2 regions of the Rouxiella chamberiensis genome follow, and region 1 is predicted to be linked to the other one. Evidence: predicted binding sites of a transcription regulator. Region 1 holds the regulator's gene; the other holds the start of a gene.
The links. Region 1 encodes PurR, which represses purine synthesis genes. Its sites were predicted from a motif close to CANGCAAACGTTTGCNTG; they were not measured.

Region 1 (5,637 bases):
AATCCGCTGCGCGGTGCCGTGAGCGAATACGATGCGCTGCATGCGATTTTCAAGGCCATTCGCAAGGGCATGAAGGAGCAGGACTGCAACCGCGCGATTATCGTGGCGCACAATGCCAACTTCGACCACAGCTTCCTGATGGCCGCTGCCGAACGCGCGGGCCTCAAGCGCAACCCTTTCCATCCGTTTGCAACCTTTGACACCGCCGCGTTGAGTGGCCTGGTGCTGGGGCAGACCGTGCTGGCAAAAGCCTGCATAGCGGCGGGTATGACATTTGACAGTTCACAGGCACACTCGGCGCTGTATGACACCGAGCAGACGGCGCACCTGTTCTGCGAGCTGGTCAACCGCTGGAAACGTCTGGGCGGCTGGCCATTGCCTCTTCCCGTGGAAGAGCGCGAAGACGCCGACAACCTGCACGAAAAGTAACGCTTTTCGCGAAATCGAGACATAAAAAAAGAGCGGCTTTCAAGGGCCGCTCTTTTTTATGGAAGAAAACCGCTTATTCCGGCTGTTCTTCCTGAGATTTATGCTTCTCTGCCGTTTCTTTGATCAACTGCTGCAGTTCGCCGCGCTGATACATTTCAATGACGATGTCACAGCCGCCGACCAGTTCGCCGTCAACCCACAGCTGCGGGAAGGTTGGCCAGTTGGCGAATTTAGGCATTTCTGCGCGGATATCCGGGTTTTGCAGGATATCGACGTAGGCGAAACGCTCACCGCAGGCCGACAGCGCCTGAACGGCCTGAGCAGAGAAACCGCAGCTTGGCAGTTTCGGAGAGCCTTTCATGTAGAGCAGGATCGGGTTCTCGGAAATCTGCTGTTGAATTTTTTCAATGGTAGTGGTCATTTTCTTGCTTCCTCAAGCCATTATTTGGCTGTCACGGTCATTACTCAATTCAGGGAAAAACCAGATCAACTGTCTGCCATTGTAACGATGGCAGGCCACGGATAAAAACGCCATTTTTTGTAGGGTCTTTAGCGCGTAAGTTAATGCATCACGGTAATGTCGGTGATAGTATCCCTGATTGCCAAAACAGTGCAAAAATAAAGATTCATATAGAATAACATTTTTATTCTGTGACTTTAACCCAAAGGATCCAGAGGGGATCTTTTAGGGAATGTCGATTTAACCCTCTGAATCTCGGTTATTTTTGCAGCATCATAGTTCATATTTTGCCCTAAAAAAAGTTGTTAACTTTTTCTCACAATATGAATTAGAATCGAAGCAATTCGTGCTGTTTTGTCACCCGCTTTTGGGGAATACTGGGACATCTTTTGATGTTTAACTTCGGCCTAATATTGGTAGCGACGCCATGCGTTTAATGTTTACGCTTTTTGTGCTGCTGTTTACCCAGCTTTTTTGAATTTGGCGCATGCTTCGCCAAGCAGTCGCGTTTCCGTGCAGCAGGCGGAAAAACATATTAATCAGGCAAAACCTGATGAACGACGAAAGCGAAAGGTCGTCGCCAAAAGCAGTAAAAAGTCCAAGATTGTTCCGGTAAAGGAGCAGACAAAAGCAAAAGAGCATGGCAAAAGCAAAACCCGGGTGCAGGCGAAAAGCAAAATCATTCGTAAACATCCTGCCAGCACCAAGCTTGTCAGAACCAAAGCCGAAAAGCCGAAGAAAGAGATTACCTCGATTACCCGTTCTGTTGCCTCGACCACCAATGTGCTCTGCGCGACAGACGTGAAAAAGCTTACGGCCGCCACCGAAAGCACAAGGCAAAAGCCGATACCTGCGCCCCACTAACATTGAGTGCCGCACACAAGAAAAAGTATCTGCATGCCAAAGAGACCGCGATGAACAAGTTGATGCACCAGGTTGGCAAACCTTATCGCTGGGGCGGCACCTCGCCCAATACCGGTTTCGATTGCAGTGGTCTGGTGTATTACGCGTATAAAGATTTAATGCGTATTCGCATGCCGCGTACCGCCAACGAGATGTATCACCTGCGCGATGCCGCGCCAATTGCTCGCGGTGAACTCGAGTCGGGCGATCTGGTGTTCTTCCGCATCTCCAATCGCGGCGCGGCAGACCATGTTGGCGTCTACGTAGGTAACGGCAAGTTCATTCAGTCACCGCGTACCGGCGAAGACATAAAAATCAGTTATCTGGGCGACAACTACTGGCAAAACCACTATGTAGGCGCGCGCCGGGTCATGACCCCCAAAACGATTCGTTAAATAATGATTTCTCGCTTGAAACCTGTGAATAGCATTTAACGAATGGTTTAACCTTAGCGTGCCGGGCACGTAGGGTAAAATAGTAGAGGGCGATTTCTTTAATAGGAAATCGCCCTTTTTATTGCCTTTTTTGACCCTGCCAAGGCGTTTCACACTCACCAAGAGCGCGAAAACGCAAATTTGGCTTTCCCTTTATTAAGATATAAGAGAAAATTAGCGGTTACCACGCTGTGTGCCCGGTCTTTGCTGTCCGACGCTTCTTTCAGGCCATCCTGAAACCCCCAACGATTTGACTGCCTAAAATGATTTAAGCAGTTGAATGCACGCAGGCAAACGATTAACAAAAAACTAACGTGCTGAAAAGGGTTAGTTCAGGAGTGATTTTTACATGGCCACGATCAAAGATGTCGCCAAGCGCGCTGGTGTTTCGACTACAACCGTGTCGCACGTCATCAATAAAACCCGTTTCGTCGCCGAAGAAACCAAAGCCGCCGTGCGTGCCGCCATCAAAGAGCTGCACTATTCGCCGAGCGCCGTGGCGCGTAGCCTCAAGGTCAACAACACCAAGACTATCGGACTGCTTGCCACCTCCAGCGAAGCGCCCTACTTTGCCGAAGTGATCGAAGCCGTTGAAAACAGCTGCTTCGCCAAAGGCTATACGCTCATTCTCTGCAACTCGCATAATGATTTCGAAAAGCAGAAAGCCTATCTGGCGATGCTGGCGCAAAAGCGCGTCGACGGTCTGCTGGTCATGTGCGCCGAATATCCTGCCGAATTGCTGGCGATGCTGGAAGAGTACCGTTCCATCCCTATGGTCGTGATGGACTGGGGCGAAGCGCAGAATGATTTTACCGACTCCATCATCGATAACGCCTTTGAAGGCGGATATCTGGCGGGACGTTACCTGATCGAGCGCGGGCATCGCGACATCGGCGCCATTCCGGGTCAGTTAAACCGCAACACCGGCGGCGGCCGTTATCGCGGCTTCTTGAAAGCCATGAACGAAGCCAATATCGCCGTGCGCGACGAATGGGTGGTTCAGGGCGATTTCGAGCCGGAGTCGGGTTATCAGGCGATGCAGAAAATCCTCAACCAGAAACAACGACCTACGGCGATTTTCTGTGGTGGCGATGTCATGGCGATGGGCGCGATTTGCGCCGCCGACGAAATGGGTCTGCGCGTCCCGCAGGACATCTCGGTAATTGGCTATGACAACGTGCGCAACGCCCGCTACTTCTCGCCTGCGCTGACTACCGTGCATCAGCCGAAAGAGCGGTTGGGTGAAATGGCATTCACCATGCTGCTTGACCGCATCATCAGCAAGCGCGAGATTCAGCAGACGATTGAAGTGAAACCGAAACTGGTCGAACGTCGTTCTGTCGCCGACGGTCCGTTCATCGACTATCGTCGTTAACCGCAAGCTTTTCATCTTGCTCTTTCAAGCGCCTGCTTTTGCAGGCGTTTTTATTGATGCTCCGCCCTAACGCAGCCATTCTCTGTTCAACGTTTCGCTATCGCCCAGATAATCCAGCAGCCAGTCCAGCGCCGGGGAGTGATTGCGCTGATCCCAGGTCAGGCAGCACGGGCTTTGCGGAAAACGGGTGGCTAAATCCAGCACGCAGAGCTTGTGTTGCGCAATCCAGCTTTCCACCATGTGCACCGGCAGCATACCCACGCACAGCCCTTCGCAGAGACAATCCAGCGCGCAGGTCCAGTCCGGCACCACCAGGCGTCGCTGGTTGTCGAGTGTCCAGGTATCGCGTTTCGGCAGATTTCTTGACGTGTCTTCGATACACAATGCGGGAAACGGACGAAGCGCGTCATCGTTGAGCGGACCTTGATGTTGCGCCAGCGGATGCGAGACGCTCACCACGCAGTGCCAGGGCAAGGTGCCCATATCGCGAAAGCTGAAGCGGCCGCCAACCGGCACGGCACTGGTCGCGCCAATCGCCACGTCGGCACGACCGTCTGCCAGCGCGTCCCAGACGCCGTTGAACACCTCGCCCTGAATGAGCAACTCGGTATCGGGAAAGGCGCGATAGAAATCCACCACCAGCTGGCGCACGCGCGCAGGTTTGACGATGCGGTCGATGGCAACCCGCAGCTGTCCGCTCCAGCCGTTTGCTACCTGCTGACAATGGCGGCGCGTTGATATCATTTTTTTGATAAGCACCCGCGCTTCATCGACAAATAATCGGCCTGCGGGGGTTAATTCCACATCGCGATGCCGCCTTTCAAACAGCGGCACGGCCAGCCACTCTTCAAGCTGGCGCACCTGATAACTGATGGCCGAAGGAACGCGATTCAGCTCCTGAGCCGCAGCCGTAAAGCTGCCGTTGCGCGCCACCGCATCAACGACTTCGAGTGAATATTCCGACCACATTCCTCTCTCCTCACCACCGCAGACGCCGCTGCGCTCTGCTTTCAAAATATTTGAATCAATGGTGCAAATATTAGCGTTTCACAAGCCTTGCCCCAAGCGGATAAACTGCGCCACTGCTTTCCTCTACCAAAACATGCCCCTACAACAGCTTCGGCTATGTTTTAGCAATATAAGAGAACATCATGAAACCTACGTTTGGCTTTTTACTTTATTTAGCCGGTCTGAGTATGCTCGGATTCCTGGCGACCGACATGTACCTGCCCGCTTTCGGCGCGATGCAAGAAAGTCTCGAGGCCTCGGCCGGTGCCATCAGCTCAAGTCTGAGCGTCTTCCTTGCCGGCTTCGCGGCGGCGCAGCTGATTTGGGGTCCGCTCTCCGACCGTTTTGGCCGCAAACCTATCCTGCTCGCCGGACTCGGCCTGTTCACGGCAGGCTGCCTTGGCATGATCTGGGTACAAAGTACGGCGTTACTGCTGGCGCTGCGCTTCGTGCAGGCGGTCGGCGTCTGTGCGGCGGCGGTAAGCTGGCAGGCGCTGGTAGTCGATCGCTATAGCGCGACCGTCGCCAGACGCACCTTTGCCAGCATCATGCCGTTGGTGGCGCTTTCACCGGCTCTCGCACCGCTGGTTGGCGCGTGGGTGCTGAATCACTTTAACTGGCGGGTTATCTTTGCGTTGCTGCTGATTCTGGGCGCCCTGCTGCTGTTCTTTACCCTGACCCTCAAGGAAAAGGTAAAAAGCGCCGCGCAGTCCAGCTCTCCTCAAAACGGCATTGGCAGTATGCTGGCTTCACCCGTCTATAGCGGCAACGTACTGATTTATGCCGCCAGTTCGGCCGGATTCTTTGCATGGCTGACCGGATCGCCATTTATTTTAGGCGAGATGGGTTATGGGCCTTCTGCCATTGGTCTGAGTTATGTCCCTCAAACTATTGCATTTTTACTGGGTGGATATGGTTGCAGAATGCTTATCGGCAAAATTGACGGCACCCGCCTGCTCCCGTGGCTATTATTGGGCTATGCTTTTAGCGTTATTTCGCTGTTCCTGGTCGCCACGCTGACTTCAGCG
Region 2 (5,637 bases), 620 kb from region 1:
GAAGTCAGCGAAGGCATGGACGTTGTCGACAAAATCAAAGCGGTTGCAACCGGTCGTAGCGGCATGCACCAGGATGTACCAAAAGAAGACGTGCTCGTGACAAGCGTTACCGTTAGCGAATAACGCGACGCAGGAATGACAACGTTTTTTATCGCAGATATCCATCTTTGCGACCAGGAACCGGCAATCACTGCCGGTTTTCTGCGTTTTTTACGCGAAGATGCGCCTAAAGCCGATGCGCTCTATATACTCGGCGACCTGTTTGAAGCCTGGATTGGCGATGACGACCCGCAACCGCTTCACACCGAAATCTCAAGTGCGCTCAATGCATTACATCAGCAAGGCGTGCCGTGTTTCTTCATTCACGGTAATCGCGACTTCCTGCTCGGCAGACGTTTTGCCCGTGACAGCCTGATGACATTGCTGCCCGAGAAAAAAGTACTCGAACTTTACGGACGCAGAGTGCTTATCCTGCACGGCGATACGCTTTGCACTGATGACATGAGCTACCAGAAATTTCGTAAAAAAGTACATAATCCACTGATTCAACGCATTTTTCTGGCCCTACCGCTCAAATGGCGTCTGAAGATTGCCGCGAAAATGCGCGCCGACAGCAAGGCCTCGAACAGCCATAAAGATCTGCGCATCATGGACGTCAATCAGCATGCCGTGACGCAGGAGATGCAGATGCACGGCGTCGAATGGATGATCCACGGCCATACACATCGTCCCGCCATTCACGACGTTCCGCTTGGCGACAAGCTCGGACATCGCGCGGTGCTTGGGGCCTGGCATGAAGAAGGCTCGATGGTGAAAGTCACGGCCGACGGCGTCGAACTTGTGACCTTCCCCTTTTAGTTTCAACCGCCTTTGGCAACAAGGTAAAATTAAACCGGCACCCCGCTGTGAAAACGGAACTGCTCGTCGGGCGTCAGTATCAGTTCCGCCTCTACCCTGCCCAACTCTTCGACCCGGTTCGCTGATGTCGGTCCCGGCATACTGCTGCGCCAAAGACAGATAATCCTGAAAATGCCGCGCCTCGGAGCGAAGCAGCGAGGTATAAAATCGCGATAGCGTCCTGTCGAGATACGGGGCAATTTTGGCGAAACGCTCGCAGGAACGGGCTTCGATGTAGGCGCCGATAATCAGGCGATCCACCAGCAAATGCATCTCGTCCTGATGCCGCGAATGTTTGAGCATGCCGTTGGCATAACGTGATGGCGTCAGGACTTCATAGCGGATATTGCGTTTTTGCATGATCTCGACCACTTGCTCGAAATGATGCAACTCTTCACGCGCCAGTCGGGCCGCGCAGAAAAGCAGTTCTGTGCGGTCAAGATAACGGGTCATCAGACTCATTGCCGACGCGGCGGCCTTCTTTTCGCAGTTGGCATGGTCAATCAGCATAATTTCTTGATTTTCAAGTGCGACATCGACCCAGCGACCAGGTGTTTCGCAGTGCAGAAAGTCATTGATAGGGGCCAGCAGGTCCTTATTCATGGCGTAAATTCCAGATAAAGTGCAACGAAAGGGGATTCGCCGATTATACAAAGTCATTACAGGATTCTCACCTGATTACGGCGACGCAACCGTTTTCCTAGCGGTTTTGCCGTGCTATTATTTGCGCCCTCTCGGTCAGGTAATCATTTTGTTTATATCGCCACCTGACAACGCTTGCATAATCACAGGAGCTTTACAGGCATGACATCCAACGTTACCCCGGCAAAAATCGCTATCGTCATGGGGTCTAAAAGTGACTGGGCTACCATGCAGTTCGCTGCTGACGTCCTCACAACGCTGAATATTCCCTTTCATGTCGAGATTGTCTCCGCTCACCGCACGCCGGACAAACTGTTCAGCTTTGCGGAGCAGGCGTCTGAAAAAGGTCTGGATGTCATCATCGCCGGTGCCGGCGGTGCAGCACACCTGCCGGGCATGATCGCTGCAAAAACGCTGGTGCCCGTTCTCGGCGTGCCAGTGCAGAGCGCAGCCCTGAGCGGCGTAGATAGCCTGTATTCCATCGTCCAGATGCCACGCGGCATTCCTGTCGGCACGCTGGCTATCGGCAAGGCGGGCGCTGCCAATGCGGCTCTGCTGGCGGCACAGATTCTGGCGCTTCACGACACGCGCATTGCCCAGGCGCTCGCGACCTGGCGTAAAGAGCAAACCGATGAAGTGCTGAACAACCCCGATCCGCGGGAGGAAGCATGAAGCCGGTCTGCGTACTCGGAAACGGCCAGTTAGGTCGCATGCTGCGTCAGGCGGGTGAACCTCTGGGAATTGCCGTGTATCCGGTCGGCATTGATGCCGAACCTGAAGCCGTGCCGTTCCAAAACAGCGTTATCACCGCCGAAATCGAGCGTTGGCCTGAAACCGCACTGACCCGCGAACTGGCAAGCCACACCGGCTTTGTGAATCGCGATATCTTCCCGCGTCTGGCCGACCGTCTGACCCAAAAACAGCTGCTCGACCAACTGGGTCTGGCGACCGCGCCCTGGCAGTTACTGGCCGATGCCACCGAGTGGAGCAATATTTATTCCACCCTGGGTGAACTGGCTATCGTCAAACGCCGCGTAGGCGGTTACGACGGCCGCGGCCAATGGCGTTTCCGTCAGGGTGAAGAAACTACCCTGCCGCAAGAATGCTACGGCGACTGTATCGTTGAACAGGGCATTAACTTCTCCGGTGAAGTGTCTCTGGTCGGCGCACGTGGCCACGATGGCAAGACGGTGTTTTATCCGCTGACGCATAACCTGCATCAGGACGGCATTCTGCGCACCAGCGTGGCATTGCCTACGCCGAATGCCGCGCAGCAGCAACAGGCAGAATCCATGTTGTCTGCCATCATGAACGAACTGGGCTATGTCGGCGTGATGGCGATGGAGTGCTTTATCGTCGAAGAAGGCCTGCTGATTAACGAACTGGCACCACGCGTTCACAACAGCGGCCACTGGACACAGAATGGGGCGTCCATCAGCCAGTTTGAGCTGCACCTGCGGGCCATTCTAAGCTTGCCGCTGCCAACGCCGGTCGCCAGTACGCCGTCGGTGATGGTCAACCTGATTGGTACCGACGTCAACCTCGACTGGCTGAGCCAGCCGCTGGTGAATCTGCACTGGTATGAAAAAGAAGTCCGTGCAGGCCGTAAAGTCGGACACCTTAACCTCAATGACGCCGACCCGCTGCTGCTGAAAGACAATTTGCAGGCGCTGATCCCGATGCTGCCTGCCGAATACGCCAGCGGCATCGAGTGGGCGCTCGACAAGCTGTAATCGGAAAAAAAGGGCACTCAGGTGCCCTTTTTCATGTCTTAAAATCAGCTCTGATAACTGCGGAACAGGGCTTTGCCCTTAAGCAGTCGAATCCCCAGCCAACCGCCGCACAGTGACAACAATATTGCGCTGGTTACCGGCACCGACCACCACAGCACCATGTTTGGCTGCCACGGGAAATCAAACACCTTGCGTTGAAGCAGCCAAAGCGCAGCCTCCGCGCCCACGGCTGCCGCAATCCCGGCGACAAGCCCGAGTACCGCAAACTCGCACCACAGTGTGCTACGCAGTAATTTCTTGCTGGCACCCAGAGTGCGGTATACCACCAACTCCTGACGACGCTGGCGCATGCCGACCTGAATCTGCGCCAGAAGCAGCAATCCGCCACACAGGATAACCAGAATCACCATGACTTCCAGCGCACGACTGACCTGCTGCAACACATCGCCTATCTGGCGCAGGATTGAGCCAATATCCAGCAGGCTCAGGGTCGGGAATTGGCGGTTAAGTTCAACCAGCAGTTTACCGTCGCCTTCATAGTGGAAGCTGGTCAGCCAACTTTGCGGCTGGGCATCCAGTGCGCCCGGCGGGAAGATAAAGTAGAAATTGGGCCGCAAACTGTCCCAGTCCACCTTGCGCAGGCTGGTCACCTTGGCGCTGAAATCTTGGGTATCACCGCTAAAGGTCACGGTATCGCCAAGCGCGATGCCCAAACGGTCGGCAATGCCTGAATCAATCGACACCTCGCCCGCCCTGGGAGCCCCGCTGCCTTCAAGAATCGTGTTGTGCGCAGGAAGGCCCTGCATCCACGTCAGATTGAGTTCGCGCTCCAACGCCTCGCGCCCAGAGTCGCCCGGACGAATCAGGTCGGTCGCCTCCTGCTGATTGATTTTGGTCAGTCTGACGCGAACGATGGGATAGAAGGTATCGGGCTCGACCTTGCGCTGACGCAGGAAGTCCGTGACCTGAGGCACTTGCTCTTTGGTCAGGTTCAGCAGGAAATAGTTCGGGCTGTCGGGAGGCAACTGTTGCTGCCACTGGTTGAGAAGATCACCTCGCAGCACCAGCAGTAATGCCAGCAGCATAAAGGACATCGAAAAGGCTGCCAGCTGACTCAACGTGACCCAGGGCTGGCGCAGGAGACGATTAATCGCCAGCCGCAGCCCCAAATGACTGACGGTGAGGCGGCGCAGCAACAGCAGACTCAACCAGCCAATGCCGCCCAGCAGCAGCGAAAGCACGACAATACCGGCAAGGAGCGCCCATAGCAGCGGACTATTGCCGACCAGCGCCACCAGCAGACCAACCACAACCAGAGTGATGATGGGCAAAAAATAGCGCAGCGGCCAGACATTGGCGACCACATCCTGACGTAACACTCTTAAAGGCAGCGTGGCAGCCAATTGTCGGTAAGGCCGCAAACCGACCAGCAGCGAAATCACCACCAGCGCGCCCATTGACCACACCCACGGCCATAATCCGGCCGGCGGTAATTTATTCGGCAGCACCGGCGCCAGCATTTTCATCAGGATAGCTTCGAAACCGAGTCCGACTACGCTACCCACGATTGCCGCCAGCAATAAAACGGCAACCCATTGACCAATAATCAGTTTTTGCAACGCCTTGCGCCCTGCTCCGAGCGTTTTCAGCACCGCAACGAGGTCATAGCGGCTTCGGCAGTAGTGATTCATCGACACCGCAACGGCAGCAATCGACAGCATCAGGGTCAATAGGGCCGACAACGTCAGAAATTGCTGCGAACGTTGCAGCGAACCGGCTGAGTGCGCCGTCTGACTCTTCCATGCCGTACCAGCGCTGATCGGGTTTCAACAGCCCCTTTATCGCTTCGCCATAGCGCGCAATATTCTCGGCCGAACCGGCGAACATATAGCGGTAGGTCAGACGACTGCCCGGCTGAATCGCACCTGTCTTTTCCACATCCTGCAAATTCATGATAATTCGCGGAGCGGTCTGGAAAGGGTTGAAACCGGAATCAGGTTCCTGATTAATGACGGCCGCAATGCGCAGCGTGGTATCGCCGACGTCGAGATTATCGCCGACCTTGAGGTTGAGCAGTGCCAGCAGGCGCGGAGCGACCAGCACGGTACCGGGCTGCGGTTTGACACCGGGCGGTTGTGTATCCAGATTCCCGTACAGCGGATAGGCCAAATCCGTCGCTTTTACGGAAGCAAGCTGGGGCGAGTCGGCGGCAAACGTCATGGTCATGAACGACAGCTGACGGCTGACTTTCAACCCCTGCTGACGGGCATCTTCAATCCAGGCCTCGGTAATGGGATGGGCAGAACGCAGCACTCTGTCACCGGCAATAAAATCGCGACTTTGCTCGCTCAGCCCTTTGTCCATA

Region 2: the regulator PurR is predicted to act here: its motif matches at 1,583-1,600, upstream of purE (5-(carboxyamino)imidazole ribonucleotide mutase).

The regions. Positions count from the first base shown of each region.
Region 1 covers NZ_CP114058.1:2,095,123-2,100,759, forward strand. Annotated here, with positions in the region: gene rnt (ribonuclease T) at 1-429, shown strand, start outside; gene O1V66_RS09640 (Grx4 family monothiol glutaredoxin) at 503-850, opposite strand; partial or broken gene O1V66_RS21765 (C40 family peptidase) at 1,317-2,187, shown strand; gene purR (HTH-type transcriptional repressor PurR) at 2,576-3,601, shown strand; gene punR (DNA-binding transcriptional activator PunR) at 3,668-4,570, opposite strand; gene punC (purine nucleoside transporter PunC) at 4,753-5,637, shown strand, end outside.
Region 2 covers NZ_CP114058.1:2,716,974-2,722,610, forward strand. Annotated here, with positions in the region: gene ppiB (peptidylprolyl isomerase B) at 1-123, shown strand, start outside; gene lpxH (UDP-2,3-diacylglucosamine diphosphatase) at 136-858, shown strand; partial or broken gene O1V66_RS12615 (MiaE family protein) at 888-1,500, opposite strand; gene purE (5-(carboxyamino)imidazole ribonucleotide mutase) at 1,702-2,211, shown strand; gene purK (5-(carboxyamino)imidazole ribonucleotide synthase) at 2,208-3,272, shown strand; partial or broken gene ybbP (putative ABC transporter permease subunit YbbP) at 3,317-5,637, opposite strand, start outside.